3 regions of the Aurantivibrio plasticivorans genome follow, and region 3 is predicted to be linked to each of the others. Evidence: predicted binding sites of a transcription regulator. Region 3 holds the regulator's gene; each other region holds the start of a gene.

What was found. Region 3 encodes sigma-54, which starts transcription at its own class of promoters, with help from an activator protein. Its sites were predicted from a motif close to TGGCACANNNNTTGCNNT; they were not measured.
Region 1: ACZ5NB_RS10685 (DUF1328 domain-containing protein) is a predicted target of sigma-54. The motif match lies at 5,913-5,930, and genes of this name have one in related genera.
Region 2: nirB (nitrite reductase large subunit NirB) is a predicted target of sigma-54. The motif match lies at 8,098-8,115, and genes of this name have one in related genera.

The regions. Positions count from the first base shown of each region.
Region 1 covers NZ_AP036020.1:2,359,399-2,370,237, reverse strand. Annotated here, with positions in the region: gene ACZ5NB_RS10720 (PAAR domain-containing protein) at 1-546, shown strand, start outside; gene ACZ5NB_RS10715 (hypothetical protein) at 556-1,065, shown strand; gene ACZ5NB_RS10710 (hypothetical protein) at 1,387-1,986, shown strand; gene ACZ5NB_RS10705 (hypothetical protein) at 1,983-2,501, shown strand; gene ACZ5NB_RS10700 (hypothetical protein) at 2,577-3,686, shown strand; gene ACZ5NB_RS10695 (hypothetical protein) at 4,046-4,471, shown strand; gene ACZ5NB_RS10690 (hypothetical protein) at 4,520-5,050, opposite strand; gene ACZ5NB_RS10685 (DUF1328 domain-containing protein) at 6,027-6,200, shown strand; gene ACZ5NB_RS10680 (hypothetical protein) at 6,254-6,460, shown strand; gene ACZ5NB_RS10675 (sigma-54 interaction domain-containing protein) at 6,511-7,851, opposite strand; gene ACZ5NB_RS10670 (hypothetical protein) at 8,155-8,505, shown strand; gene ACZ5NB_RS10665 (hypothetical protein) at 8,545-9,024, shown strand; tRNA gene ACZ5NB_RS10660 (tRNA-Pro) at 9,280-9,356, opposite strand; gene ACZ5NB_RS10655 (MBL fold metallo-hydrolase RNA specificity domain-containing protein) at 9,474-10,838, opposite strand.
Region 2 covers NZ_AP036020.1:1,401,036-1,411,874, reverse strand. Annotated here, with positions in the region: gene ACZ5NB_RS06300 (TonB-dependent receptor plug domain-containing protein) at 1-1,157, opposite strand, end outside; gene ACZ5NB_RS06295 (protein kinase domain-containing protein) at 1,613-3,367, opposite strand; gene ACZ5NB_RS06290 (NarK family nitrate/nitrite MFS transporter) at 3,489-4,955, opposite strand; gene nirD (nitrite reductase small subunit NirD) at 5,069-5,410, opposite strand; gene nirB (nitrite reductase large subunit NirB) at 5,414-7,945, opposite strand; gene moaA (GTP 3',8-cyclase MoaA) at 8,451-9,437, shown strand; gene mobB (molybdopterin-guanine dinucleotide biosynthesis protein B) at 9,442-9,957, shown strand; gene moaB (molybdenum cofactor biosynthesis protein B) at 9,941-10,450, shown strand; gene ACZ5NB_RS06260 (DUF1244 domain-containing protein) at 10,474-10,770, shown strand; gene ACZ5NB_RS06255 (BamA/TamA family outer membrane protein) at 10,790-10,839, opposite strand, start outside.
Region 3 covers NZ_AP036020.1:2,763,075-2,773,913, reverse strand. Annotated here, with positions in the region: gene ACZ5NB_RS12465 (YhdP family phospholipid transporter) at 1-1,973, shown strand, start outside; gene yjgA (ribosome biogenesis factor YjgA) at 1,992-2,588, opposite strand; gene mgtE (magnesium transporter) at 2,612-3,976, opposite strand; gene ACZ5NB_RS12450 (HPr family phosphocarrier protein) at 4,073-4,342, opposite strand; gene rapZ (RNase adapter RapZ) at 4,375-5,253, opposite strand; gene ACZ5NB_RS12440 (PTS sugar transporter subunit IIA) at 5,342-5,803, opposite strand; gene hpf (ribosome hibernation-promoting factor, HPF/YfiA family) at 5,830-6,120, opposite strand; gene ACZ5NB_RS12430 (RNA polymerase factor sigma-54) at 6,309-7,865, opposite strand; gene lptB (LPS export ABC transporter ATP-binding protein) at 8,175-8,900, opposite strand; gene lptA (lipopolysaccharide transport periplasmic protein LptA) at 8,904-9,437, opposite strand; gene lptC (LPS export ABC transporter periplasmic protein LptC) at 9,449-10,117, opposite strand; gene ACZ5NB_RS12410 (KdsC family phosphatase) at 10,147-10,689, opposite strand; gene ACZ5NB_RS12405 (KpsF/GutQ family sugar-phosphate isomerase) at 10,693-10,839, opposite strand, start outside.

The sequences.
Region 1 (10,839 bases), 400 kb from region 3:
ATAGAGGCCGCCGATACAGATCCAGAATTGATTCACCAAGTGCTAGGTGCAGAGTCTAATTATGATCCTGATAAAGACTATGTGATGCATATAATAGATCGAGGTGAAAATCTTGACCAATTTGGCAATAATTCGATTGTCCCCACGTGGGAGAATCTATCGGATGCGGCGGTTAATGTACTAGGTTCTTCCTACGAAGCAGACATCGTTCGAAGTACCATGAATATGGAATACCAAGCAGAGTATGCTGATAAAATGACAGGTTTCTGGGATAACGGATTAAATGAGTTTAACCATCGAGATGTAGCTGAATATGTCGAATCCTTGCCTGAAAATGAAGCCGTTCTTTTTAACACCCGACACAAAATTAGAACTGAAATCGGCGCCAATTCAGAATTTACAGGTAATGGACTGACTGCGAATACAGCTGAAGGTGGGGGAAAGTATGGTGTTGTTGAAACCCTTAGCTTAGAACGAAATTTACCAGATTTGGCTTCGCTCCATGAAGACAAAATTGTTAAAACTATTGATTTAACTCCGATTTGACGGATTTGTATGACAGACTTTAAAAAAGCGATACCAATAATGACTCCCGGTAATCTTGATAATGATGAGCAGCAGCTATTAGAGCTCGATTACGAAATGTTCCCTGATCAGGATGTAAAACTTTTTATAAAAGGCCAACATCTTATAGTCTGGACAAGCTATTACAGTAAAATGAAGAAAATACGTCGGTCCACTCAAGAAGAGTATCCGCTCGAAGCATTACCATGGTTTATAGATGCCATAGAAAATGACTTTTGGAATTATAATTCAGATCCAGCAGTACAGCCGGGTGACGTAAGCGAAAACACCATAGTTGACGGTGAGAAAATAGGCATCAACCCGATGAAGCATTGCTGCGCTGAAAACCTTTTTGGTTATTCACTATGGAATGCAAGCCGAAAAGATCACGTTACAGGCTTGCCTCCTCAAGACTGGCAAATTCCAAAATATATGCTCGAGGACGGATTGCTAGACGAGTTGAAGACTATTTCCACGAAGCTAGGGCTGAAAAGCTACTAGTGTTTTTGAAAACGCCTTTGTGAGACTGGAACAGCATGATCGCTGCTGGATCATTTGGTATATTCGGCTAACTCAATCAAGCCTCGTAATCATATTCTTCATCTTCAAAATCATCGAAGTCGTCAAAGCCATCTTCATCAGGCATCTGTTCGGTTACTAACCACTTCTCTTTGTTGCACCGGCTGACGCGATCTGCATGGCGGAGGTAGTGAGTGAAAAATCTGGGTTTGACGTCCGTTTCTCGCCGGTAGTTGGTGTCGTCGTTAAATCTTAATAGCTTGCAACCGTTAGGGTGGGTGTCTTGGTAAATAGTAAATATTGTTGGTAAATATTGGTGGTTTAGTTACGGCTTGGACTACATCGTTGGTTCAGATAGAGGCCGCCGATACAGATCCAGAATTGATTCACCAAGTGCTAGGTGCAGAGTCTAATTATGATCCTGATAAAGAGTATGTGATGCATATAATAGATCGCGGTGAAACTCTTGACCAATTTGGTAATAATTCGATAGTGCCTACGTGGGAGAATCTAGCGGGTGCGGCGGCCAATGAATTAGATTATTCTTACGACGAAAACGTTGTTCAAAGCACAATGAATATGGAGTCCCACGTGGAGTATGCCAATAAAATGGCAGAATTTTGGGATAACGAACTAGATGAGTTTAACCATAGGGATGTTGCTGAATATGTCGAATCCTTACCTGAAAATGAAGCAATTCTTTTCAATGCGATGCACAAGGTTAGAACTGAAATTGGTGCCAATTCAGAATTTACAGGAAATGGACTGACCGCGAATAAAGCTGAAGAAGGAGTGAAATGTGGTGTAGTTGAAACTCTTAATTTCGAGAGGAAGGAAGTTAATCTAAAGCAGCTGAGTGATGATAATGCAATTATGATTATATCTGGTTTGAAAACTATATGAAGAGAAGTGCTAAATATCCGTTAGCTCCAGCACTAACTAAAATTGTTCGTCACGATACGCTTCCAAATGATGCCGTTCTTTTGGGAACCATGCTTGATTCTTCTGATGGGAATGATGAGCTATATAGTTTGGTTGGTTACCAAGATCATCTTACTTTTTTGGTGTCCTATAATACAGGCCCTAATAATACGTATTACTGTGATCAATTTGATTTCCCATTGAGAGCTTTAGCTTGGTTCCCTCAAGCGCTCGATGAATTTCGTAAATCACCATCCGAAGGCGGTTTACATGCTGGAGCTATGATTAGCACAGATACTGATATTGACGGAGAGATGTTGGCGGTCGGCAGTACCACGAGTGGCTACGCAATTACAAACTGGTCTCGTAATCAACAAAATCCTGTCGGAGACTATGACCCAGCGGAGTTATCATTGAGCTGGATATTTCTTTATGAGCTGGGTTTTTTAGATTTATGGAAATCGCTTGGAGAAAAGTATGAGGGAGGGGAAATCTAGCAGTAAAGCATATTCGGTCATCAATTAATCGAGTACTTATGTCTTGATTTTGCTAAGTTTCTTACTGGTTAGGTTATGAATATTGATGCCCTAAAGATTGAAAAAGTAAAGCAATTCGTAAACGCAATTACGTTGTTTGGCGACGATAGCACTCAAAGAAAAAATATCGCAGTTTATCTCTCCCACGCCGATATATATAAAGAAATAGACTTTCTGGTTCGCAACCAAAATTTTCAGCGAGGTACGTTGGAGCACTCCATTCAGTACGATTTGCGCAGTAACATAACCTTCAGTGTGAAAGGATTCCTAGAGTCTGACTTTTTACCTGCTCGAGAATTATTGGATGTCCTGTTTGAGGCTATACCTGTAATTAAATTAATTAACTACGAAGTGGAAACAGTGATTGATGCTCACCGTGGCTATTTCTTGCCGCGTTATGAAGCTGAATTGATTGAGTTGGCTGATTCGGAATCTAATAATCGTAGAATAATGGACCCAAATCCTTACCTTACATATCCAAAACTGAAAGAATTAGCTGTTTTGTTGCCTGAAGTTGCTCGTAAAGTTTTACCTTCGCTACTTAGCGAGTCCTGGGGTGCGGGGTATAGGGCTTCGGCAGCAGAGCAATTGTATAACCTCGGTGAACGAGATAAAAAGGTATGTATTTGGAAAGCACTAGGTGGTTTTGAGTTGAAAAACTCAATACTTAGAGATAGAGAAGCGGAAAAATATATTATTGCTTGGATTAGGCATTGGGTTAAGGCGAGATGTGGTTCTCAACAGTTTCCCGAGCTCAATCATCTTGAAAGACTCGTGAAAAATAACGTTACGTTATCGAAAAATTCAGTATTGGCGAACTTTCTGGAAGAAAAGTGGCAGGGTTCTAATTGGTCGAGTAAGAGGATTATTTGTGAAAATGGTTGGGAGTTTAGGTTTAGTCAAGCTCCCTATATTGCGCAGTGCCGTTTGAGATTGCCAGGCGGAGAAGTGGCTAGAAATCTGGTGAAACCATCGTTTCCAGAGCAGCTCACTTGGTTGGAGAAAATCTTGGAATCCCTTTCCTATAGTGCATTCTCCATAGCATGGGTAATTGATTATACAATACATGGCGAGGATATATTGCAAGCGTTATTGCGTCATATTAGGGATTTGAGAATTTTATCGGAGGAAGATCACCTGTTCTGAGCTACTACTTTCATACAACCTAAGTGATAAAAGATCTATTTACGTTGAGTAACAAATTGAAAAAAATGTTAATGCCATAACATTACACTTTTAATCGTTTTACTACCTATTTCGTTTGGTTCATATATTCTTTCCTTGCAGTATTTTCCTTTCTGGCTGAATTCATCGCCTTGATCCTATTAAACAAGGCCGCTTTGCCCTTAAATTCAGTGTTTTTCTCGGTTTTAAATAAGTGAGTTATAAATTTTCTTGTACTTTAAGCGGCTATTGGTGTTTTCTATATTTTTACTTTGCTGGCCATTTTGAATGTATTAAGATTTTATGCTGCTAATTTGGATGGTTATGAGAAAGAGAAGAGTATGTTAACTCCAAAACTTTTAGCGTTAGTAGAAGCCTACTTGCTGGTCGGAGATCGATGGGAAAAATTTTTAGGAGAATTTGCTGCGTCTGTAGACGAAACTTACATGAGTCGGGGCGAGTTATCATTTATACCGTTGAATAGCTCATTAGGAAAAAGCTATTTAACATACCCACTTGACGACAAGAGCAAAAATAATGAACTACTTGAGATTACAATAAAACCCGAGGCAAAATTACGTTTGGCTATGTTAACTGAAATCCTTGGCGAAGCTCTGGAATTACCGAGAGCTCCTTCAGAACAATACCAACCTTATTCGTTCAGTGACTATGTTATAGGAAACCAAAAAAATCGTGGTGAAATAACTGCTTTTGTAGACCCAGAGGGAGTGGTCATGGAGTTGTCAGTGCGCCGGAGAAAAAATTAAACTTAAAGTGGAATCGCACTATCCGTAGATGTCTGGACCTGATCTACCTCATGCTCTCTCATCCGCATAATCGACTTTCCCGGAAGACGCTTCATAATCATACTCATCATCTTCAAAATCATCGAAGTCATCAAACCCGCTGTCGTCGGATTCCTGTTCGGTGATTAAGCCTTTTTCTTTATTACACTGACTGACCCGGTCTACATAGCGAAGGTAGTGTCCAAAGATCTCCGCTTTGACGTCAGTTTCACGCCAGTAGCTGGTGTCTTCGTCAAATCTCAGTAGCTTGTCGCTAGATATGCTTAGTGGTTCGTCGATGATTTGGGCGCAAGGGTGGAATGCTAAGTGTTTTGCGATTACATCAGCGCTTTCTTCTATGTAGAGAAAGACTTCACGTTCGTCTTCAAAATAGACCGCATCGACGCTGCCATTGTCAGTGAAGTCTTCTGCGCACATGCGGTAGAGGAAGAAGCGCGAGCAGTATTCGTCGCGGACGGCGGGTTCAAATACGGTCTGCTGGGGTGTGCTTGAACAGCCCGCAAGTAGAGCAATTAAGAGACAAAAGGGTAGGGCTCTCATGAAATTAACAGCCTGTAAGTTCACGGGTATCGGTCATAGAGCAAGTATAGCGTGTTTACCAGGGGTCAATTATACGTAAAGTTTATGACAATTCTACGTTGGTTTTATTAGGTTGCTGCGCCATTTCCCGCTCCAGTTTTCTCTCACTGGCACGAGAGTTTGGTGAAACTCTATGTCCTAAGGGCGGACCACGCAGGTAATCTTTGATTGTTTGGTTAATGTGCGAGCGGCGTGATTGATAATGCCGGTTTTTGCAGACCTCTAGATGCTCACAGACAAATGGATATTTTGGGACTTAACGGAAATTACACAATGGGTTTGTACAAATATTGCACACTTTGTCATTCGCAGCGTTACTGGGGATGATGAATGATGAGTTGGGTGCGCTTAATACGTTTTTTATAGCTATAGAGTCCGCATGGCCCAGAAAGCCTTGGTAATCTCTTTCGGGAAGAGGTCTAAATTAGCCAAGCTTCTCGACAATGATCGGTAAATCAACCTTATTTTGGGTGATTCCTAATGCTGTCGTGCCTGGCTTTGGCTGTAGTCAAGTTTAGCTTTCAATTTGCAAAGCTCCATGAGAGTTTGTCTTCATCTTCGGCGTTCTTTAACACTACTTAAAGTTACACACCATAGCTCGACCATACCATGGCTCGACAATACATAACGTGCCCATTTTTTATCAAATTTCTTCTATTACATTATTTCTGAATATATGTAATTTTTTCATCGCTTTAGGTAGTTCTTTCAAACTGCGAATCATCGACTCTGGTAATTCCATTGATATTCAAGTAGAGGGTATTTTCTTCTAGGCCAGTAGGACCGCGGGGTGTAAGACTATTTTTCACATTGCGTTAGGACTTGGCATGCTACTCGCTATATCTACGGTGAGACTGCAACATTGGTGTCTCACGAGCAGTGAACTGAGTCTGGAAAAATTAATAGTCTCACTGCATAAACTTGTTAAGGAGGAGTTATGTTACGTTGGGCTATTGGTTTTTTAATAATCGCTTTGCTCGCTGCAGTACTCGGTTTCGGTGGCATAGCAGGCGCTGCTACTGAGATTGCCAAATTGTTATTTTTCATATTTGTCTTGTTATTTGCTATTAGCGTAGTCGTTCAACTTGTACGCGGAGGTAAACCTAGATAGTAGGTTTGCGCGGCTTTCAAACTTTTTAATTAACCACGACTAGGAGTCTATCCATGAAATATTTCACTCTACCAAGCATGTTACTTGCAAGTATTCTTTTGATGACTGGGTGTGACCAAGGCCCTGCGGAAGAATTCGGTGAAGAGGTCGATGATGTTGTATCAAACGTCGAAGACAAAGCGACTGAAGTAGGCAACGCAATTGAAGACAAGTGTGAAGAAATTAAAGCTGAAGCCGGAGCTGAAGACTCAGATTGCTAATTATTGCATTCTCAAAAATAGCCGACGAGCGTTCGCTCGTCGGCTACCTCTTATTCATTGTCGTCGTATTTTTCGAGCTTGTTATAAAGTGTTTTAACGCTAATACCCAATTGTTTTGCAGCCTCAGACTTATTGCCGTCATTTTTTTCTAATGTTTTCATGATCACACCTTTTTCGACCTCGCTAAGCGGTACGCCGTGAGGTAGTGTGGCTTCGGCTGACTCAGATGTCTCTCTATCGTCGAGCAGTATATCGTTTTCAGTAATGGTCGTGTCTGCGAGTATGTACGCGCGCTCTATAGTATGTTTTAACTCTCGTACATTACCGGGCCAAGTGTGGCTAGCAATTTTCTCCAGTGCAGCTTGCGCAATATGTTTGTCTGTTCCTTCTTCGTTGTTTCTGTAAGCGAGGAAATGTTTCGCAAGCCCGACAATATCTTCTTCACGCTCTCGTAGAGGCGGCACATTAATAGGAAAGTGTGCGAGCCGATAATAAAGGTCCTCACGAAAGAGTTCACTTTTTATAGCGTCTTCGGGCTCTCTATTGGTCGCTGCAATCATGCGAACGTTGGTCTTATAAATTTTTTCGCTACCAACTGGCCGATATTCACCTGCTTCAATGACTCTCAATAATTTAACCTGGTGCTCTAAGGGCATTTCGGTGACTTCGTCGAGAAATAACGTACCTCCTTCAGCTTGTTGAAAGACACCTGAATGATCTCGAATGGCACCACTGAAAGCGCCTTTCAAATGCCCAAATAGCTCGCTTTCAATCAGCTCAGGGCTTAGTGCTCCACAGTTAATCGCAATGAAGGGTTTGTCACTGCGATTACTAACAAGGTGAATGGTTTGAGCAGCGAGCTCTTTTCCTGCACCACTTTCTCCAACAAGAAACATGTTGACTTCTGATTCGGCGGCTTTGCGAATGACGCGGTAGAGCCGTCGCATGACAGGAGAGGACCCGACTAATAGGCCAAACTGGTCGAGTTGGCTAGAAATCGCTAGTTCAGCTGAGGCTTGCTGTTGCTGAAACTCTTGAATTATTTCTTCCAATAACTCGTTTAAAAATTCGAAATCTATAGGCTCGCGAAGGTGATAGGTGGCACCACGTTGCATTGCACGGTCGATAGATGAGTTTGGTTCACCGTTGCTTATGAACACAACGTCTACTTTGTTCAAGGTTTTACTGCTGATCAGCTCTTCAAGCTGATCATGATTGAAGTCATTTGCTTCTATAATGGCAAGTTGAGGAACGCGGCTAATTAATTGTGGTACCCACTCGTTTGGTGGGTCAATTTGTTCGGTGTTGAATCGTTGGTATGCGTCGAGTGCAGACAGTTGCTCGCGAAGTGAGGCGTTTGAAACGGCTGATAACAGCTTGGGTTTTACCACAAATAAATTCCTCGAGACTACTAGTTAGCAGGAGCCCCTGTAAAAATGACATAGAGTCGGTAAATATTACTGGCAAGTACTGCCACCTTCAGCATCGAAATACACCGCAATACGGTGAATACGCTACTAAGCTGCATTCGACCTGCTGGCATGATGCTTGAATAATCATTAACAGGTATTGAGTAGCACAGACGCGAAAGCGTAGGCAGCTGGCTGAGCTACACAAGCTAACCCCTGAGGCTGGCTTGCTAAGTATACCGGCTTGCCTATGGAGCGCCAATTAAATAACGAGGAGAACCAGTCATGAACATTTGTTTCGACGTCCGTAATTCAGCCAGCTCTGCGTTTCTAGGCGCGGCTATGTTAATGGCGATATCTGCGTTTGCCGAAACAACTCCACAATTGAATAAATCGCCGGGCATGATGGGCGAGGCATTATTGATGTTGAAAACGCCTGTACTACGCGCAAGTCAAAATCTTTATTACGTTATTTACCCGAATAACCATCAAAAACTTGTTGATATATCTTCGCTTGAGTCAAGAGTAAAACACGGTGATTCGCCGTTAATGATGGTTAAGGATGTTTCTACTTTTCAAATTATCCAACAGCCTTCATCAAATAGTTCATTGGACCACAACGAGTACTATTTCTAATTTAACAGCTAGTGAGATAGCGTGTACCGAGGTCTGGCAATGACGGGAAAAATTTATCGCTTCAGTGCAACAACTGATTCATTACAGGATCGAATAGCCGATTCGTTGATTACACTAAGTAATAACGCTCATCAGTATTATTGCGTTTGCGGCCGTAAGGTCTGTGAGGCACGTCTACGTGAAATCTTTTACGAAATGGCGGACATTCACTTCGATTTTGTTCTCAGTATTCAGCGTTCTATTGATGCCGACATAGATGATGCAATTTTGTGGGACGAAGGAGAAGGTATTGCTGCACTTGCAGAATGGTATCGATTCGAAGTGGATTTAATACAAGCGTCACCAAGCCGTGAGTGGTTGTTGCGATTGCATAAGATTGAGAGACGAGTCGTAAAAATACTACGCGCTTACGTGAAATCGATTAGACACTTTGAATCTGCAAATAGCTTGTCTTGGCACTTAGCTAATGCGCAAATGTTGACGGATCGCGTACGAGCTATTTCCGGAGCTTTAAAGTAAATCGAAACCTGAGAACGAGTGCAGCCAATCTAACCAAATAAAAAGCCTCGCTATTGGTGGTGGTTTGAGTATGTGCGAAGGCGGGGAGAGTGTTGGCCGGATTTCATTCGGCACTTCCTGTGCCTCACCCTGCGGGCAGCTTCGCTGTGCAACATGGCTTTCCTGCCATGTTGTGAACCGAGGTCTTAGAACGAATCCGATCATTCTGACCAAATAAAAAAGGGGCCTCGCTGTTGGCGAGACCCCTTTTTTATTTGGTCGGAGTGGCCGGATTTGAACCGACGACCACCACACCCCCAGTGTGGTGCGCTACCAAGCTGCGCTACACTCCGATTGGCTTCTAGGCCGCGTGGGCGGCGGTGAAGAGGCGGGAATGATACCTAACCGGTGGTTGAATGCAACCGTTTCTTGGGGCTCTATTCCCTGATTTTAAGAGCCTACTCAGTGGCTTAGAGTTCAATGGTTTCTCCTAGGGAGGGCGTGCTGGTGTTCCAGCCGAGGTAGTGGTTGATGGTGTCGGCGAAGGCGGTGGACGATTCCTGTTCACCGTGGGTGATGAAGCAGTGTTTGGGTGCAACAGGTATCTTTTTTAGCCAGGTGAGCATTTCGTCCCGGTCGGCGTGGGCCGATAGGAAGTCGAAGTTGAGTATTTGGGCTTTGACGGGGTAGTAGCGGCCATGGATTTTGACGCTGTCTTCGCCACGTACAAGGCGATCTCCCCGGGTTCCGGCGGCTTGATAGCCTGCAAATATAATGGTGTTGCGCCGCTCTGGTAACAGGCGTTCAAGGTGGTAGAGGACGCGGCCACCAGTGGCCATGCCGCTAGCGGAGACGATGATACAGGGGAATTGGGTTTCGTTGAGTGCCATGGATTGTTCGACGGTGCGCAAGAACTTCACGTTCTCTTCCATTTCTCGGCACTGTTGTTTCGAGAGGCGGTGTTGTTGGTTGAAGCGAATCATCAATTCAGTCGCGCTGATGGCCATGGGGCTATCGAGGTAAATTGGCACGTAGGGGATTTTCTGTTGGCGTTGCAGTTTGTGTAGGGTGTAGAGCACCGATTGTGCGCGGCCAATGGCAAAGGCGGGGACTAAAACGTCGCCACCAGAGGCTAGCGTGGTACTGACGGCATCCGCGAGGCAGTCGTTGATATCACGGTTGTCATGGAGGCGATTACCATAGGTGGATTCCATAATGAGATAATCCGCGTAGCAAGGAGGTTCTGGTGGATTCATGATGATGTCGTGTGGCCTACCCAGATCCCCACTGAAGACAATGTGTTTACCGCCTATATCAACGTCTAAATAGCTCGACCCCAAAATGTGCCCATTGGGCGAGAAGGTGACAGTGAGGTCGTTAAAGGACGCAGAGTTTTTTACTGGCTCGAATAATTTCAGCGCTTGCTGCGCGTCTTCCTGTGTAAATAAGGGCAGTGCTGGGTTGTGTTTACTGGTGTGGTGGCGATTGTTGTAAGCCGCTTCTTCTTCCTGCAGCTTGGCAGCATCGGCAAGTAATATTTTGCACAGTTCGTAAGTGGCCTCCGTTGCGAATATGGGGCCGCGGAAACCTTGTTTAACTAGCGCGGGTAAATAGCCGCTGTGATCGAGATGAGCGTGGGTTAAAAATACGCCGTCGATACTTGATGCAGGCTCAGGGAAAGGGTGCCAATTTCGCTCGCGCCACTTCTTGAGGCCTTGGAATAACCCACAGTCGATCAACACACGCGAGGTTGGTGTTTTTAATAGATAGCGGGAGCCTGTGACAGTGCCTGCTGCACCGTAAAAAGTAAGGGTTGGTCTACTGCTTTCAGTCATG
Region 2 (10,839 bases), 1.4 Mb from region 3:
GTAGTAAATGGAGCAACTGAGGGATAGGCAGCTTCCCATGCAGCGAACGCAGGGTGAGTGCCATAAGTCGCGTCATTCTTCGGAATATAAAACATACCAAAGAAGCTACTAGCGGTAGGGCTTTGGGTCGCTAGATAAGAAGGCGAAGTATTGAACTCTGTTTCAGTTTTGGAATAAGTTCCCTCAATATGGAAATCAATATCCGGACCGAAAGTTAGGTTGTATTCAGCATGAGCTTGGTAGCGATCTAATGGATCAACCAAATTGTCAAGCGCTGTGTATTGAAAACGACAACGAGGCACACCGCTGGTAATTTGCGAAGCATTAGCCACAAAATCATTACAACCGCCATCAATTAACGGGACAATACCAAGAGGGTTTGTAGCTGAGGGTCCAACGAGACCACCGTTAATGTCAGTGATAAATCCACCTGGGCTACCACCGCCTGACCAACCACCTCGAGGGTTCTCTTCGAAGCTCTTTAGCGCCCAATCGCGCTCAGAATTGTCAAGCTCGCTTTTAGTCTGGTAACCCAAACTCAACAAGAAATTTTGGTTGTCGCCAACCCAACCCCAGTTTGCTTTCAGGTTAGTGTTTCCATCAGAACCATCTACAAACTGATGATCCAAGCCTAGTTCAAAGCCATCAAGGTCAGTCTTGGTGATGAAGTTAACAACACCAGCAACAGCGTCAGAACCGTAAAGAACGGCCGCACCGTCTTTCAAAATTTCAACTCGACCCATTGCAGCAAGTGGCAACAAGTTAGTATCAACAGAATCAGTGTCTGGGTTATTGGCTACGCGCTTACCGTTAACCAAAACCAACGTACGTTGAGGCCCTAAACCGCGAAGGTTAATAGTACCCGCGCCATTAGCGCCCTGTGCTTTACCATCGAATCGGTTTGAAGAACCAAGCACACCAGAACTCACTGGTTGGTTTTTGATGAACTCCAACATATCTGGAGAACCGATTTTCGCCATTTCTTCTGAGGTGACCACATCAACGGGTACCGCAGCATCTTCTGGCGAGCCAGGAATGTAAGAACCGGTGACGATCACTTCTTCGATCACCTGTCCGCTATCCTGTGCGAATGTTAATGAAGAGGCGCCTGATACGGCCAGACCGGCCAACGCCATATAGAGTGGTGTTCGCTTCATATTGAAACTTCCCCCGTTATAGGATTGCTATTGAGTTATTATTGGGCCGGTATCCTTACTCTTTTTTAAATAAGAGTCAATGCCTTCGCTCATTTGATCGGTGGAATTACACGAAATGTCTGGAGGCTGCTCAATTAGCGCCCAAAAGGTCAAAAATCGGGTGTTTTTTGGTAATTATTCGCTAAAAATGCTGCAACAAACTGTTACCAAACTACACAGTGGCTGCATTGCAACAACCAGTGCTAGTAACCCTGAGAAACAACTTTAACGTCAACACACGCAAACAACTGCAACTCACCAGGCATAAACTCTTCTGTTTTGACCACGACTATTGAAGTAGTTAGCGTCTAACAAACAGTCAATCAACCTCTAGATAAATGTTATCTATAGTTACATCTCAACATCACTTACAGACGCAGCAAAGCAACCAGGAATTAAAAATCACTTGAAGTGATTTAATTAAAATTAATATAAATAGTTTGAACAACAACCAGTGCTGCAAGCGCGCCTGATACGATCTTCCAAAATAATAAGGGGTTACGCTCGATAAATGGTGCCTGCTTCTGCTTACTAATTAACGATGCATTGGGTACAGAAAAATCGTGGAGAAATTCAGAAAACGCATGGTAACGCTTTCGAGGATCCGGTTCGGTGGCTTTTTGCAAACATAAATCCAACCATTGAGGTATGTCGTTACGGGAGTTGATACTCGAACGATAGGTCCAGTCGCTGAAATGTTTGGGTAATCGATTGGCGAGGTTTTCTTTAAATGGAAGCTTGCCGGTCAACATTTCGTACGCGATAACACCGAGCGAAAATAAATCTGACATCGCGTGGTACTGCCCCATTACTGTTTCCGGCGCCACATAATCAACCGTTCCCACTGGAACCTCATCATCAATAACCGATTGAATTTCTTGCAACCCCTGAACAAGCACAGTACCAAAGTCAATCAATTTAACTTGACCTCGCTCATCCAACATTATGTTGTCGGGCTTCAAATCTCGATGAGACATACCTTGCCGCTGAAAAACACGCAGTGCATCGACGATTGATTTTATAATATTTCGCACTGCTTGAATGGAAGGTTGAGGGTTATCGTACATCCATTGTTGCAGTGTTCGTCCTTTGATGTTTTCGCATAGATGATAGAGAAACGGTGAGTTTTCTGGGCGCTCGTAAATCTTCATCACTCGCGGATTATTGATTCGCCGACCCACCCATTGTTCGCGTATAAAACCCTCTAAGTAAACCGGATCATCGGCAAAATTTTCCGAAGGCGCCTTAAGGACAAACGTTTTATGCGTCCCTTTCTCGCAAACAACATATAAATGACTACGAGATCCACTATGCAACACATCAAGAATTTCGTATCCATCAATGACGTTCCCCACCTCCATGACAGGAGGGATTTTTAGCGCGGTTAGCTGACGATGAACCTCGTCGATTTCTTCGGTGGGCAAGCTATCAATCTTAACCACCAAACAACTAAGATTATCTTCACTGCCTCGCTCAAACGCAGTATCAACAAATCCTTTTGCCACTCCTTCCAAGGCAAAGCCTTCGCTTTCACCCCGCTTTATAAAATCAGCGAATTCAGCATATTTTAGATACTCATGGACGCCATCGGTGGTTAACACGAAGACGTCACCCTCTTGAAGACTCTCTTGGTAATAGTCGACTTCCAGCCGACTATCCATACCCAACGCACGCACAAGATAACCTTGATCACCACCCTGATTATGCGTGTGATCCCGAGTCAGCAACACACATTCACCCTCACGCACGCGATAAACGCGACTATCGCCAACGTGAAAAATATGCGCGGTGGTAGATTTACAAACCAGTGAACTGAAAGTTGTGACCAGACCGTTGTGCGGAAGGTAAGATGACTGCCCTTGAGAAAAGAGCCAAGCATTCATTGAAGACAGCACTCGTGCCGCCGCTGTTTTAACCGGCCAAGTATCGGGGGTACTTAAATAATCTTCAATAAACTGGGTTACACTCGTTTGACTTGCCTTCTGTGAGTTTTCACTACAACTGACACCATCTGCAATGCAAGCTACCGAGCCTTTTAAATGCCGAGTACCAATATTGGGCTGAAATGCTGCGAACGCATCTTGGTTTTCAGGTTTTCGGCCAGCAATAGAATAGCCGCCAAAACTAAGCGACAAAACATTAGAAGTATCTACCGCTAGATCAACACCCACTTACCTAACTCGCATTATTCTTATAGTTTCTAAAAGCTGGCCAAACATCGAGCTGAGCCAGCAACTCCATATTTAACCAGTTGCTGACCTAGCAAAATGTCATGTCCCGAGACAAAAATTACTATTTCACATCAATGAGTTCAACAGAACCGTCTTCACGCACTTCAGCCATTTGGCCTTCAGGCTCTTCCATAAAGAGCAAAGTAATAAAACCAACAACTGCAGTACCTGCAATCACGAAGAAGAAAGTTGAATAGTCGACAAACGATAGAACAGTTAAATAAACAACAGCCCCCACGTTCCCGTACGCCCCTGTCATACCAGCTATTTGCCCTGTCAAACGACGCTTGATTAACGGCACTACCGCAAACACGGCGCCCTCCCCCGATTGCACAAAGAAAGAGCATGCCATCGCAGCGACTACCGCAACCCATACAGCCCAGCCTGAATCGATAATACCCATCACAAAATAGCCTGCGGCCAATCCAGCCGTCAAGAACAACAATGTTTTACGTCGACCCGCTTTATCACTAATGAGTCCACCCGCAGGCCGAGACATCAAATTCATGAAAGCATAAGCAGAAGCAACCATACCCGCAACAACTGGGCTTAAGCCAAAAGTTTCCGCAAAGAAAAGAGGCAGCATAGAAATCACGGCCAACTCGGAGCCAAAGGTCGCAAAGTACAAAATATTCAAAACAGCTACCTGTTTGAACTTATAGCGATGTAGCTCAGGAACCGGCTTTTCAAATACTTCTTTGTTTACTTGCCAAACTTTTGATATATCAAAGAAATAAAGTACAACCAAACCAACATAAATAGAATTCACAACAAAATCGCTTAGAATGTCTGCTCCCTGAGGAGCCAGTTTCCAAGCGAGCAGCGCCAGCGCTGCATACATAGGCACTTTCATCACAAGCAGCAAGTAGAAGTCGCCCTTACTGGTGACCTCCATAGCGCCAACATTTTTTGGTTTGAAGTAGGTAGATCCTTTAGGAGTATCATTGACATTCTTGTAGTAAATAAACGAGAAGACTAAGCTCATCACGCCAGTAATACCAATGGCATAACGCCAACCCTCATCACCGCCAAACATTAGAGCAACAGTGGGTAGAGTGAATGCCGCTGCTGCTGACCCAAAGTTACCCCAGCCCCCATAGATACCTTCGGCCGTACCCAACTCATTGGCCGGAAACCACTCAGACACCATGCGAATACCAATGACAAAACCTGCGCCAATAAAACCAAGTAGGAAGCGTGCCAGTGCCAATTGTGTATAAGTATCAGCTAACGCAAACATAAAACACGGGACGGAACAAACCATCAACAACCCCGAGTAAATGAGGCGAGGACCATATTTATCCGTCAACATACCGATTAAGACGCGCGCAGGAATCGTCAGCGCAACATTCATTATCAGCAACGTTTTCAGCTGGTCCATCGAAATATCAAGCGATGATCCGATGGCCTGCATCATTGGTGCATGGTTAAACCACACGAAAAAAGTAATAAAAAACGCCATCCAAGACAGGTGAAGTATTTTCATCTTTCCTGTAAAGGAAAATATGTTGAGCTTTTCGGAAGACATGTATATCCCTTTTTAAAAAGTAAACGCTATTTTTTAAGCCAAAAAAAAGGGTGGCGAACCACCCCAAGGCTTAGAGAGCAATTGGTTAAATCAAAATGAAAGGTTGAAATTTATTATTCTTTTCCTAACTGTACTTTTCCACTTTCTATGCGAACAGGAAATGTATCGATTGACACAGTCTCATCTTCCAGGCAAGTGCCGGTTGTTAGACTGAAATGCTGCTTGTAGAGCGGTGATGCAACAACCAACTCACCACCAATAGACCCGATGAGACCTCGTGATAAAACGTTCGCTTCACCAAACGGATCAAAGTTATCTACGGCAAATACATCGTCACTAGTGGCCAATCTAAAAATCGCAACTTGACGACCATTAAATAGTGCACACACCCCAGTATTAGGTGCTATGTCATCCAACTGACAAACGGTTTCCCAATTATTCGCTACTGCTGTCATGCGTTACCCCACCGCTTCTAAAATTTTGATACGCTCTTCTTTGGTTGCAGGACGTCGCTGACCACGCTCATCCATATAGACCAAGTTATCATCAGCCGCATCTGCGTTAATAAAGTGTTGGAAACGTTTAAGTTTTTCGGGACTTTCAATCGTTGTTTTCCATTCGCATTGATATGTCTCAATCACTTTTGCCATCTCTGCTTCAAGCTCATCGCAAATCCCCAGCTTGTCGTCAACAATGACACTTTTTAGGTAATCCAATCCACCTTCTAAGTTTTCCAGCCAAACGGAGGTACGCTGTAAGCGATCTGCCGTACGGATATAGAACATGTAAAAGCGATCGATGTATTTCTTCAGCGTTTCATCATCGATATCCGTCGCAAATAAATCGGCATGGCGAGGTCGCATACCACCGTTACCACAAACGTAAAGGTTCCAACCTTTTTCGGTGGATATGACTCCAACGTCTTTGCTCTGCGCCTCAGCGCACTCACGGGTACAACCGGAGACCGCCATTTTTAATTTATGTGGCGAGCGTAAACCTCGATAACGCTCTTCTAACTCAATCGCCATGGATACAGAGTCTTGCACGCCGTAGCGACACCACGTGCTACCAACGCACGACTTAACGGTACGTAAAGATTTACCGTAAGCATGGCCAGTTTCAAAGCCCGCATCGACGAGCTTGCGCCAAATTATCGGCAGCTCATGCAACTGCGCGCCAAATAAATCAATTCGCTGGCCGCCAGTAATCTTCGTGTACAAATTAAATTCTTTTGCCACTTCGCCGAGAACAATGAGTTTTTCTGGCGTAATTTCACCACCAGCAACACGAGGGACTACAGAGTACGTGCCGTCTTTTTGCATATTGCCAAGAAAAACATCGTTGGTATCTTGCAACCCAATGTGCTCATCTTTAAGCACGTATTCGTTCCAATATGACGCCAAGATTGACCCCACAGCGGGCTTACAAATTTCGCAACCGTGCCCGCTACCATGGTCTTCGAGTAATTCTGCAAACGTTTTGATCTTCTTAACACGAACAATGTCAGCCAATTCTTGACGAGAATATTCGAAGTGCTCGCAAATATTGTTCGATACTTCGACACCTAATTTAACCAGCTCAGCATCTAACACCTGTTTCACCAGGGCGGTACAGCCTCCACATGCCGTCGATGCTGTTGTAGTCGCTTTAATATCACCCATTGTGACGGCGCCGCCCTGGACCGCTTGGCAAATTGCGCCCTTAGAGACATCGTTACAAGAACAAATCTGTGCAGTATCAGGCAAGGCATCAACACCCATAGTCGGTGCTGCGCCATCTAAGCTTGGCAAGATTAACGCTTCGGGGCTGCCAGGCAATTCAATATTATTGAGCATCATCTGCAGAAGATTACCGTAAGCATCGACATCACCGACCAACACCGCACCTAGCAAATACTTACTATCAGCCGACACAATCAGGCGCTTATATACCTGATCAACATCGTTGTGATAGATGTAAGACAATGAACCTTCAGTCCGCCCTTGCGCGTCTCCAATACTGGCCACATCGACACCAAGCAACTTCAGCTTGGTACTCATGTCGGCACCGGTAAACTCTTCCTCACCACCGGTGATATGCGATGCCGCCACTTTTGCCATTTGATAGCCCGGCGCCACCAACCCAAAGATACGACCATCCCAAAGAGCACACTCGCCTACTGCATAGATGTCTGGAGAAGATGTTTGGCAATTGTTGTTCACCACAATACCGCCACGAGGACCAACTTCTAGACCGCAGCTTCGCGCCAGCTCATCTTGCGGGCGAATACCCGCTGAGAACAAAATCATGTCAGTTTCAAGGAAAGAGCCATCCGCAAAATTCATTCGGTAACGGCATTCTTCTCCCGCAACGATTTCTTGAGTATTCTTTTCTGTGTGAACTTCTACATCGAGTTCTTCAATTTTGGTGCGGAGTAATTGACCACCACCCTCGTCTAACTGAACAGCCATTAGACGCGGCGCAAACTCAACGACATGCGTTTTTAGACCGAGGTTTTTTAGCGCGTTGGCCGCTTCAAGACCAAGCAAACCGCCACCGACAACCACACCAACCTGACTCTCTTTAGCTGAGGCGGTAATCGCCTCGAGATCTTCTATGGTGCGATACACTAAACAGTGAGGCTGATCTTTACCTGGGATAGGCGGAACAAAAGGAAACGAGCCCGTGGCGAGCACTAACTTATCAAAAGACTCAACCTTACCTGAGGCGGTTGTTACAGTTTTGGCATCCGCATCAAAGCTAACGACCTTGTCGTTGAGCAAGTACGTCACGCCATTTTGCGTGTAGTACGCTTCATCCGTGAGAGCGAGGTCTTCTGCTGTAGCACCACTAAAGTACGCGCTTAGCTGAACTCGGTCGTACGCTAGTCGAGGCTCTTCCGAGAACGTAATAATATCTTGTCGCTCTGCGTCGGGGGCACCGAGGAGTGACTGGATAAACTTATGGCCAACCATACCATTCCCGACCACTAAGACTCGTTGTTTTTCCATCAAAATCCACCTTACTGCTTGCTGGTTACATCGTTGACGCTGATCAACTCTCGATTTTCAACTTGTTGGGTATCATCAAAGGCTGGATGAGTGGTGACACTTCGCTTCGCCAAAACCGGATGACCCCATCGCCGCATTTCGTTTTGGCTAATAAAGCAAGTCTAATGCCAGAAAATAACAAAAAATAAAACTCTTACATTTCAATAAGTTAAAAAATGCAGCACCAACTCTGGGCAAATGCGACCCGACATGCCGCACCACCCTACCGCAAAAAGCACATATCATGGCTCACTACTGGTGCAGGACCAACACCAGCGCAGCCCCATATTGAGGCACAAATGATCCTATTCTCGGCGTACCCTTTTCACCTATATCGTTGATACAATGCCTCCAATTACATTTTCTCAGCTTTGATACCGCTACCATGCAACAGCAATAGTATTTACGGGTCCATATCAACCCACGTTGCAGAACCACGTATCAATCCCTTACATGAGCCTCATTGATGCCATTAGTTGATCCATTTGCTAGGCAGGTTAATTACCTCAGAATTTCGGTCACCGACCGTTGCGATTTTCGTTGCGTATACTGCATGACAGAAGAGATGCAGTTTTTGCCTCGTCAACAAGTACTTTCGCTGGAAGAAATCACACAAATCGCCAAAGCATTTGTTGAGCTTGGAGTAACAAAAATTCGCATCACTGGCGGCGAGCCGCTGGTCCGCAATAACGTCATGGCTCTTTTTGAGCAACTCGGGGCGCTGAACGGATTGAGTGAACTTACACTCACGACAAACGGCTCTCAGCTGAGCCGCTATGCGAGCCAGTTGAAAAACGCAGGCGTCAAACGCATTAACATCAGTCTGGATAGTTTACGACCAGACCGCTTTAAAGAAATGACGAGAACCGGTGACCTCAACAACGTACTTGCCGGTGTCGATGCTGCAATCAGCGCTGGGTTTGAGCGAATAAAGTTAAACGCCGTCGTACTCAAAAACCGAAACGCTGACGAAGTCATTGATTTAGTGGATTTCGCAGTGAATAAATCCATTGATATAAGCTTCATCGAAGAAATGCCATTAGGCGCCATTACCGACCATGTGCGTGGTGAAGAGTTTTTGAGCAGTGCGGCACTTAGAGAATTAATTAGCCAACGCTACACACTGACGCAACTCACCGACACCACTGGCGGCCCGTCGAAGTATTGGCAAATTGGCGAGACCCTCTCTCGCGCAGGGTTTATCTCTCCTCACAGCGAAAATTTTTGTGCCACCTGTAATCGAGTACGCTTGACCGCTGAAGGCCGACTTCTGTTGTGCCTAGGAAACGAACATTCGGTTGATCTTCGCCAACAAGTGCGCGACTACCCAAATGATATAGAAAAACTAAAGCAAGCCATCAGGGATGCAATACTCATTAAACCCGAACGCCACTATTTTGATCACAGCGATGAACCGCAGATTGTGCGTTTAATGAACATGACCGGCGGTTGATTACATGAGGTTATTTGGCATTACCGGCTGGAAAAACAGCGGTAAAACAACGTTGATGGTAAACATCGTGTCGGAACTACGTCGGCGCAACTATAGCGTCGCAACCATTAAACACGCCCATCACGAATTTGATATTGACCAACCAGGAAAAGACAGCTTTCGACATCGCACCGCAGGTGCCTCTCAAGTCATTGTTGCTTCATCGAAACGTTGGGCTTTGGTGAAAGAGCTTGATCAACAACCCGAGCCGACTCTCGATCAGCTTTTAGCGAAATTAGACCCAGTGGACTTCGTTATCGTCGAAGGCTTTAAGCGCTCCCCTCACCCGAAGCTTGCCGTAGTGCGTCCCGACCATAACGCAGAGCCACTTCCCGACGCAGAGCCATTGCTAGCCTTAGCTTCAGATCAATCAATTAATGCAATTGATTACGGCTGCAACGGGCCAGTATTCCCTTTAACCGACGTCAAACAAATTTGCGATTTCATAGTAGAGAATGCCAACAATGACTTCAGCGCTTAATGTTGCGATATTAACTGTTTCAGATACTCGCACACTTGAAAATGATACGTCTGGACAATACCTTGTCGACTCCTTACAAAGTCACGGCCATCGATTACAGCACCGTCATATTGTCATCGATGATATCTACCAGATGCGCGCGATCGTTTCCGAGTGGATTGCCGATAACGATACCCACGCAATAATCACAACAGGTGGCACAGGGTTTACCGGGCGAGACAGTACGCCTGAAGCACTCAGTGTATTATTTGATAAAACTATCGAAGGGTTTGGTGAGCTATTTCGCCAACTATCTTACGATGATATTGGTAACTCAACTATTCAATCTAGGGCAACCGCTGGTCTCGCCAACAACACCGTTATATTTTGTTTGCCTGGTTCTACTGGCGCATGCCGCCTTGCTTGGGAAAAAATTATTGCTGCCCAGCTCGACGATACGCACCGACCCTGTAATTTTGCGGAACTGATTTTAAAGGGCAGCCACGCCCATTAATGTAAAAGCGATACGGAGACACTGTGGATAAACAAACGCAAACCGAAATAGAAGCCGCTGCCTTTAGACGTTTAGTACAACACTTTGACGAACGCAAAGACGTGCAAAATATCGAGCTAATGAACCTAGCCGGGTTTTGCAGAAACTGCTTGAGCAAATGGTACATGGCAGCCGCCGAAGAGCGCGGAGAGTCAATCGACTACGCGCAAGCCCGCGAAATAATTTACGGCATGCCGTACGATGAATGGAAAAACGCTTACCAAACAGAAGCAACGGCAGAACAACAGGCCGCATTCGCAAAAAGCCACTCTCACGATTAGCGCAGCATTCCATTCGTCGTTAAAAAGACGTTTTCGCCTCCACGACGACCTGATATCGATCCACGTCGT
Region 3 (10,839 bases):
ATAATTTAACAGGTACTCTGTGGGGGCAAGCCTTGAGTGGGAGTGTTTCTACTAGTAACTTTTTATCAAGTTCTCAAAAGATCAGTATCTTAGCAAACGGCCGAACGAATGTTGACAACGTGGCAGCATGGTTAGATGTTGATATCCCATCGTTTATTCATGGTTCTTCTGAAGTGTTTGCAGACCTTACGTTTTCCTCGCCATCAACAACGGATCAAAGCCAGCCAGATGCAGTATTAACACTGCAAAGTGATTTGTCACAAGTGGTTATTGATGCGCCTGCCCCATTAGGCAAAATGAGTGAAGAAGCACTACCTGTAAAAGTTGAGTTGAATTTTGATGAACAAGGAATGCTCTATTCTCTGGATTATGGCGATCATTTACGAGGGAAAGTGTTGTTGCGTGATAACCAGCTCGCGCAACTAGTCATGAGTGTAAACGATCAGGCGCGATTAAAAGGGCGTGATGGTTGGTTTATCGACGGACATATAGACGCCTTAAATTATGCTGAGTGGCAAGAATTTGTTGAAGCTGTGTTGGCCTATTGGCAAAAACAACCTGGCGGAACTGGCGAAGGCCTATATCCCGTTGTCAATTTGAGTGTGGGCACACTCGATTTTCAAGGGTTTCCGATTACCGACATCGTATTGGGCGTAACCCGCCCAGAAAATAAATGGCTAGTTAACCTCGATTCCGCCACTATTGCGGGTGATATTGAAATTGCTCAAGGTGAGGCGCCAATAGAGTTGATGCTCGACTATTTTCACCTCGTGAATTCTGATGCTAATGTTGATGCGTCGGAGAGTATTGCCGCTGAGGTAGAAACGCAAGAGTCGATAGATCCGCTAGCGGGGGTTGACCCGAAGAGCTTGCCCGCGATGTCAGTCATCGTGAATCAATTTACCATTGATGGTGACGATTTTGGAAATTGGACTTTCAAGTTGACGCCAACCACGACTGGGGTTGAGGTTACGCAATTAGTTGCTGATGTGAAAAATGTTCATATAGACGGAATCAGTCAGACGGGCGCAACGATTTGGTGGGACAAAATAGGCGAACAATCGAGTTCGCGTTTCCAGGGTGTTGTCGTCAGCAAGGACCTTGGAAAGGTTTTAGAGTCTTGGGACCAACCCGCTATGGTGGACAGTGAAGACGCAGTGTTTAAGGCGCAACTCAATTGGGGCGGTTCTCCCGCGAATATATCCACGATCAATATTGCAGGCGATGTGTCGATCGCGATGCAGAGGGGCGCTTTTTCGACGGATGATAGTCAGTCGGGGGCTAGCGGCGCGTTGTTGCAACTTATTAGTTTTTTCAATGTAGATTCTTGGTTGCGTAGGCTCCGTTACAGTTTTTCTGATTTAGGCCGAGAGGGGATGCCCTATCACAATATCGAAGGTATGCTTAATTTTGATCGAGGGACTGTGAATATATATGAACCATTGACCATTGATTCTCCATCAGGGCGCTTTCAAATTACCGGCAGCGTCAACCTCGTAGATGAAGGTGTGGATGCGATGCTCACGGCAACGCTACCGGTCGGTGGGAACTTAACGTTAGTGACGGCATTTGCAGCCGGCTTGCCAGCCGCATTGGGTGTATACCTGATTAGTAAAGCATTTGAAAAACAAGTTGATAAGGTGGCGAGCTTACGTTACGAAGTTAAAGGGTCATTGAATGATCCTGAACTTAAGTTCGAGCGCGTCTCGGATAAAAAAGTTGTCGAATCGGTTGTCCCTGAAATATCTCCTCAGGAGGACGACGATGGCAGTGCGATAAACTCATCGCCTGATTCCGACGAATCACTACCTCATGAATTGCCTGTGGATGCGGCTGATGTGATCGATCATCAAAAGGGGGAGCTGGACGCGGAGAGTGATGCTTCTTCAAGGAGCGGCACCGAAGGCGTAGGTGATGCTCAGGAAGCGCTTGATGCTCAACGCAATTCTATGTATTACCTTGAAGCAGCGTAATCTCTTCCCAAAGGTTTTTTAGAGCATTGTATCCCTTAAAAACTTAAATAATTTCCGCGTGTTAGCAGGCGGCTTGCCGTTCCCTTGTTCTTTTACTGCATTGCGCACCAGTTGCCTAAAGGTTTGACGGTCCGTATCTGGGTACTCGTTTAAAAACGCGGTGACATCGTTAGAGTTGTTTTCCAGCAAACGATCACGCCATTGTTCAACAAGGTGGTGACGTTTGATAGTTCTGGTTTGCTCAGCGTCCATTTCTGCAAAACGCGCATGGATGGATTCTAAATCTTGTTTACGCATTTGCTTGCCGATGTATTGAAGTAGCCTACGCTTCGCTTCATTTTTTGCGACACGTCGATATTCTTCGATTCCCGACAACAGTTCCTCGGTAAGTACAAAGTTTGCGCGTTGTTGCTCGTTCAGGTCCGCTAAACGCTTCCCAAGTTCTTGAAGTTCATGCATTTCACGCTTGAGTTGCGATTTACTGACGTAGACTATTTCTTCGGCATCACCTTCAGGCTCATCACTTATAGTATCTGTGGCATTGATAGCGGGCTCAGCGGGTGAGTCTGGCGTGTCGGATGGGTCTTTAGTATTTGTGTGGTGAAATTCTTTCATGATTCGATAATTACTATTGACGATTAAGCGTAAAACATAGTCGCTAAACCGAGAAACGAGAGAAAACCAACAACGTCCGTGACTGTTGTTAAAAGGACGCCACCGGCTAATGCTGGATCTATCTCCATGCGTTTTAAGAAGATGGGTAGCAAGGTGCCAGCAAGTGCGGCGGCAATGAGGCTTATAATCATTGCGGCTCCAATGATTAAGGCTATATCAAAATCCTTCATCCAAAACGAAACCACTAGCCCCATGATGACGGCCCATAATACCCCGTTCATTGCAGACACTAAAAACTCCCGGGATAAAAGCCAATTTATGTTGTTGCGACCAATGTGCCCTAAGGCCATGCCGCGAATCATTACAGTGAGCGTTTGGTTCCCGGCAACACCTCCCATACTGGCAACGATAGGCATGAGAACCGCGAGAGCCACGATTTTATCAATGGTCTCTTTAAAGTTGTCGATGACTAAAGAGGCAATGATCGCAGTGACAAGATTGATACCCAACCATACAGCACGCCTTGGTGCAGTCTTCATGACGGAGGCAAATGTTGCACCTTCTGCATCAAGACCGGCCATGCTCATAAGTGAGTGATCAGCGTCTTCGCGGATAACGTCTACCGCGTCATCAATGGTAATGCGTCCTAGTACCTTACCTTCTTCATCGATCACTGGCGTTGAAACCCAATCGTGTTGTTCAAACAAGCGAGCGACTTCAATATCAGGCATGTCAGCAGGGATTGCTTCGACGTCCGTTTCCATCACTTCGCGCACCGTCATGTTTGGGTCGGTGGTCAATAACTTACGAAGAGTTAGCAGCCCTAGATATTTACCATCACGATTGACAACAATAACGTTGTCGGTCGATTGTGGAAGTTCTTCGTGACGACGCAAGTAGCGCAGCACAATGTCGAGGGTTAGGTTGGGCCGGACAGTAATGATGTCTGAGCTCATTAACCCGCCGGCCGTATCGCCAGCATATGACAGCAGCGACTCTACTCGTTCACGGTTTTGTTCGCTCATCGCCGCTAACACTTGCTGGATAATTTGGTCCGGCAGTTGTTGCAGAATATCGGCTACGTCGTCGTCGTCGAGGTCTTCTGTGACAGCGGCGACTTCCTCGGTGTTCATTTGGTTGAGGAAGTAAAGCTGGTTTTCTTCGGATAGTTCTTGAAGAACTTCACCCTCAAGGTCTTTGTCAATTAATCGCCACAGCGCTAGCCGAGATCGAGGGGGTGAAGATTCCAGTAAGTGAGCGATTTCTACCGGGCGGAGGCCATTTAGCATACGTCGCACAGGCTGAAACGCGCCGCTCTCTAGCGCGTCGGTAATCCGAGCTAGATGGGCTTGTGTTTGCGCTTTTAACTGGTCTGTAGATGGCTGCATATAAGTGAAAATCGCTAGAGGGCTTTGTCCCGGTAAGTGTAACTGATAGTGCGTTAATTTGCTTTTCGCTCAGGGCTTCGCGTAAACATGTAAGCCTTATTCTTCTTCATCAAATCGGTTATTAATCAGCGCTACAATTGCTTCCATGGCCTGCTGCTCGTCTTTGCCTTCGCTGGTAATCACAAGCTCAGTACCTTTACTTGCGGCGAGAAGCATAAGAGACATGACACTTTTGCCGTCTACACGAGTTTGTTGACTGCCGATGGTAATCTTACTGCCAAACCGACCGCAGGTTTTAGCCAGCTTTGCTGCTGCCCGAGCATGTAGGCCGAGTTTATTTATTATTGTAATTTGTTGTTCAACCATAAAAGTGTTAATTCCAAGGTCGCTTAGATCGCTTAATTGTGATCGGTCATATTTAATTCACGGTGTCTCACCAATACATTTTTGTATGCTTTACTGAAGTGTGTAAACAATTGGTTCGACAGGTAGACAGAGCGATGTTGGCCGCCAGTACAGCCAATGGCAATCGTAATGTAGCTACGATTATTTGCTTGGTGTTTGGGTAACCACCGCTCTAAATAAGCGGTGATATCAGCAAGCATATCTTGCACGTCGTCATGTCCCGACAAAAATGTTTCGATAGGTTCTTCAAGGCCATTAAAGTTCCGCAAGTGCGGCTTCCAATACGGGTTTGGTAGGCAGCGCACGTCGTAGACAATTTCAGCGTCAGCCGGTATTCCGTGTTTGAAGCCGAAAGACTCAAACAAAATAGACATTTCTGAAGCATCTGCGCCAAGTACACGGGTTTTAATGAGATCACGGAGCTCATGCAAATTTAGGCTAGTTGTGTCGATAACTAGATCTGACAGATCTGCGATGGGTTCGAGTAAGGAGCGCTCGGCGTGAATGGCTTGTTTGAGGTCTGTATTTTCATCACTCAGGGGGTGTTTTCTACGTGTTTCACTGTAACGTTGAATGAGAATGTTGTTTTTTGCATCGAGAAAAACTATCTCACATTTAACCCCTAGTGCTTCGATCGCTGTGAGAGTTTGTGGAAACTGTTTTAAGTCTTGCCAGGTGTTTCTGGCATCAATGCTGATAGCAAATTTTTGGTGACCATCACCATCGGGGTTAAGCGTCTTTATATGGTCAACTAATTGCGGTAGCAAGGAAGCTGGTAGGTTGTCCACGCACGTGAAACCAGCATCTTCGAGAAGGTGTAGCGCGGTACTCTTGCCTGAGCCGGAATGGCCGCTAATGACAATCAAACGCATAATTGAAACCTTTTAGCTCCATTAGGTTGAGCCTTAGAGTTTGCTCAAAAGGCGCTGGCCCGGTTATCGATACCGATTATTTATTTCGTTAGATATCGTTAAATACTTCGGTGGCACATTTGAATAAAGATTCATCGCTATTGGCCCGCCTGATGATATTAAGATTAGACGGATTACTAAACGCTTGCGCTAGTAGAGACAGGGTTTGCAGGTGCTGATTCTCCGCTTCGTCGGGCACCAGCAACGCAAACACGATATCTACTGGGGAATCATCAATTGCTTCAAATTCAATCGCCGTATCGAGAGTGAATAAGACGCCCACGGCATTGGCTAAGTTTTTGACCCGACAATGCGGTATTGCAATACCTTGCCCAATACCAGTAGAGCCTAGTCTCTCTCGATTCACTAGTTCTCTGAATAATTCATCCGACGAGAGTGCCGGGTAGTCTTCTGCGATTTTTTTTGCTGTTTCTTCCAAAACCCGCTTCTTGCTGCCACCAGCAATGTGGCAACAAGTGCGAGAGGGGGAGAGTATCTTGCTAATGTCCATAGGTTGGTTAACTGCTCGCGAGACGACTAGCGATGGCTACGTTGCTTTTCTTTGTGCTTAATGAGCTGTCGGTCAAGCTTGTCTGACAGAAGATCGATCGCAGCGTATAAATCTTCATTGCTAGAATCCGCAAAAAAATCTTTACCGCTAACGTGTACAGTGGCTTCTGCTTTTTGCTCCAGCTTGTCGACTGACAAGATAACGTTAACCGACGTAATCTGGTCGCTGTGTCGGTTGAGTTTGTCGAGTTTGTTGGCGACATAATCTTTAATGGAGTCGGTGAGATCGAGGTGATGGCCACTGATGTTTAATTGCATAGTGCAGCTCCTAATTGTGTAGGGGAACTCTGTCCGTTATATGACAATAATTGATTGTTTTGCGGGTCACATTACATACTTGGGGCGTTGACTCCTGTTGGATATAAGCCTCTTTGCCTAAGTAGGCGCTATGACTGTAGCGGAAGTAAGGTCGCGACAAATGTGTCGAGTTAATCGCTGGATACTTTTCACACAAGCCGTTTGCGTTCGTTAGAAGCGGGAATGTTTAGAGACTCCCGATACTTGGCTATAGTGCGTCTTGCTACTTGAATACCTTGCTCGGCCAATAGTTCGGCAATTTTACTATCACTGAGTGGTTTTTTCGGATTTTCCGCAACAACCAGTTTCTTAATTATAGCGCGGATAGCGGTAGATGAGCATTCTCCGCCGCTGTCGGTACTGACATGACTAGAGAAAAAATATTTTAGCTCAAATATCCCCTGTGGCGTGTGCATATACTTTTGCGTTGTCACACGGGAAATAGTGGATTCATGCATCCCCACCGCCTCAGCAACGTCGTGAAGAACTAGTGGCTTCATCGCCTCTGGACCATAGTCTAAGAAACCGCGTTGCTTTTCTACGATACAGGTGGCAACTTTTAACAAGGTTTCGTTACGGCTATGCAAACTTTTTAGAAACCATCGCGCTTCCTGCAAATTATCTCTCAAGAAGGTGTTGTCACTACTATTGTCGGCTCGCTTAATCAATGCAGAATAGGCTGGGTTGATACGCAGCTTAGGTGCGATATCAGGATTTAGCTTCACTGCCCACCGGTCGTCCTCTTTACTGACGAATACATCCGGTACGACATATTCGGTTTCCCCAGCGTTAATTTGTTCACCTGGGCGAGGGTTTAAGCTTTGAATTAATAAAATCGTATCGCGTAGTTCCGCTTCTTTGAGCTTTGTTTTACGCATTAATTGTTTGTAATCTCGACTACCGAGCAATGCTAGGTGGTCTTTGACGACGACGAAGGCGTCTTTTAAATAAGGTGTATCTTCAGCGAACTGTTTCAGCTGGATGAGTAGGGACTCTTGGAGGTCGTGAGCACAAACACCGGGTGGGTCAAATTGTTGCAGTCGATGTAAAACGGCATTGACTTCATCTTCTTCGAGTTCTTCCAGGCTATCTTCGATACCGTGAAATATCTCATTGGTGGTTTGAGAAAGGAAACCAGACGGCTCAACAGCATCAAGAATTGACATGGCGATGACGCGGTCTCGATCAGACATTGGCGTCAAATTAAGCTGCCACATTAGGTGATCGTATAGAGACTCTGTGACAGTACGCCGGGAGTCGTAATCGTAGTCTTCGTCTTCAGGGCCACTAGCGACAGGGCCTGTTGACGGTTGGTAGATATCGTCCCAACTGGTATCGACTGGAAGTTCATTGGGGATTTCATTATTCCAGTCTGACTCAGGGTAATCTTGCGAGTCATCACTTGAATTGGGTGCGCTATTCTCGAAATTATCGTTGTTATAAAGGTCTTGAGGGTCATTGGCGGAGTCGCCATCGGATGTACTGGTTGCTTCGCTGGTATTCTCCGAATTTGAATCAGTATCACCGCTGCCTCCATCCGAACCTGAATCATCTTCAGATATCTCCAACATTGGATTGGAATCTAGCGCATCTTGGATCTCTTGCTGTAAATCCAAGGTGGACAGTTGCAGAAGCTTAATTGCTTGCTGCAATTGCGGTGTCATTGTGAGCTGTTGGCCCAGCTTAAGTTGAAGCGATTGTTTCATAGATGACGGCGACTGCGTTGCACTTTAACTTGCCAAGCACAACTTCGGTTTGATAGTGCGAGCGTTGACAAGATCTTGTTGCTCAACCGTGAGACTTGGCTTTCCCTTAATTTACATCAGCTAAATTGTCTAGAAAGGATGTGCCAATTTGGAACCCCTGACTAAGTGTAGACAGGCTACCGCGACGCGGCAATCTTGACAAGCAATGTTTATGCCTGTGGTCAAAAAATCGCTTATTTAATGAAAATTGGTTTGTAAAAAACGCGGTTAATAGCGAATTAGACGTTGACTTGAGGCGTGTCGATAGGCCTATAGACGAAAATGTTCGCCCAGATAAACTTTGCGAACTTTCTGGTTGTTCAGAACTTGTTCGGGGCTACCCGACTCGATGATATGACCTTCACTAACAATGAAAGCGCGCTCGCAAATATCGAGCGTTTCTCTTACATTGTGATCGGTAATGAGCACGCCGATACCGCGTTCTTTTAGGTGAGTGATGATGCCTTTGATGTCGTTAACGGATATTGGGTCAACGCCCGCGAAGGGTTCGTCCAACAAAATAAAGGCAGGATCAGTGGCTAACGCTCGCGCAATTTCCACTCGACGGCGTTCGCCGCCTGATAACGCCATGCCTAGGCTGTCGCGTAAGTGGGTGATATTGAACTCGACTAACAATTCCTCCATTTTGTGGAGGCGCTGTTTACGATTGAGTTGGGGGCGCGTCTCGAGAATACTGAGAATATTGTCAGCGACCGATAACTTGCGAAAAACCGAAGCCTCTTGAGGTAAATAGCCTATGCCCGCTTTAGCGCGATCATGCATAGCAAATTGAGTAATATTGAGGTCGTCGATGAAGATCTCGCCACGCAAAGGTTTAATCAGGCCTGCGATCATATAAAAACAGGTTGTTTTCCCTGCACCGTTTGGGCCGAGTAAGCCGACTACCTCTCGAGCAGATACAGACACCGAAACATCTGAAACCACATCTCTCCCTTTATAGCGCTTAGCAAGGTTTTCGGCACGAAGAGTGGACATTGGCTACTCCGCTTTATTGTTAGATGGCGGTTGTTCGTCACTCGCGCCACGGTTGCGCGGAGGGCTAACCAGTTTGATAGTGTCGTCGCCGGCTTCTGCTTCTACCAGGGAGCTACTGACATCGTAGAACAGCTTGGCTGCGGTGATGGTTGTACCGCTTTGCTCAAATACAGCGTTACCTGAAATTAAAACTTGCTCGCTGCCCACTCGGTACTCAATGTGGTTACCCTTAACCGTTATTACGCCTTGATCGCTTGATGGCTGCTGTTGCAGTGTGGCAGGTTCGCCAATGGCAATAATTTTGTTGGGGTTATTGATGTTGCCGTGCGCGGTCAATTCGTCTGACATGATTTTCAGTGAGCCCTGAGTGACGACGACGTTCTTAGAATAAGTGGCGACCTCATTCGCAGTATCAATGCGCATACGGCCTTGCATTTCGATATCAATCTCTTGGTCTTTATCTGTTGGTAGCGCCAGCACTGGCTGGGCGATGAGCCAAAGGCTCAGTGCCATAAATGTTTGATGAAGACGGCACATTAGGTCAATCCTTACTCAGTTTCGGGTGACTGTGATGGGGTCACAGCCTCGTTTGGTTGGCCTGGCATGGTGGGCGTTGATTGTAACAGTTCACCGTGTGTTGGTGGCTCATGCTTCCCCTTAACCTTGGATAAGAGCGTGAACACTTGTTGTTTGAAATCAACTTCCATTCCTAGGCCACTGTAAACGGCTCTGGGGTAGCGGATGATAACAGTTTTATCCGATTCGGCTAATTGGCGATTTGGAAAAAGCGATATGCTCGGTGCGGTAATACGAGTTTCACCGTCTTCCAGAGATTGCCACGCGTTGACATTGGTACTTAGCTCAAGCTTTTCGCCGTTTTCAGTGGCCCTACCTTGCTCAGCGCTCAAGTGCCATGGAGTGGCATCGGCCTTATAAAAATAAAATCGCGGATTTTGAATGGCAGTGAAATCTTTCGGGCTAGGTTTATTGAGGTTTGCTTGGAAATGTTGAGCTTCGCTGGCCTCGAATTTGTGAGCGAGTTTGCCGCTATCATCAAATTGCAGTGTTTCGATCCCACTTATAAAAAACGTCGGGAATTGCTGCGCTTTTTCGCTACTCGCTAGTGGGGTTGGCAGCTTTTTGGGTGTGTATTCGACGACGAATACGACAAAAGCAATTGATATAAAGAGCGCAACCGGGATCCAATTTTTTTTCATAGCAAGCTGTTTATTTTGTGGTCGCTAAGTTATTGGAGGAACTTGTTGAGTGCATCTTCATAGGTTCCTTGCGCTTTCATAATGATGTCGCAAGCTTCTCGCACCGCGCCGTCACCACCTCGGTATTGGCTCTGCCAATCAACGCGTTGTTTAATTTCTTCATGGGCATTAGTGACCGTAAAACTCAAGCCGACCGCTTGCATAGCAATCAAATCCGGATAGTCGTCACCCATAAAGGCGATGTTGTCTAAAGCGATGTTGGCTTCTTGTGCGATTTTTGTGACCGATTCGCGCTTGTTTTTGGATCCCTGGATGACAAAAGCAATGTCTAAGTCCCTAGCGCGACGCGCAACTAATTCGCTCTTGCGACCGGTCACTATGCCTACTTTGACTCCGCTGTCTTGTAGTAGGCGAATGCCTTGGCCGTCTAGAATATTAAACGCTTTGAGCTCTTCGCCTTGGTTGCCGAAATACAGTTTGCCATCGGTAAGAATGCCATCGACGTCCAGAAGCAGCAATTTGATTTGTCGTAGTTTTTCAGTTGTTTGAGCAGGTAGTGCAGAAGAATTCATAGGTCAAATGACGCCCGCGCGCAGAATATCGTGTAGGTGAATGATGCCAACTGGGTGTTGATTTTCCTCGACCACCAGCGCAGTAATTTTTTTGTCTTCCATTATGCCAAGTGCTTCTGCCGCGAGCATATGGCGTTCAACGGTTTTCGG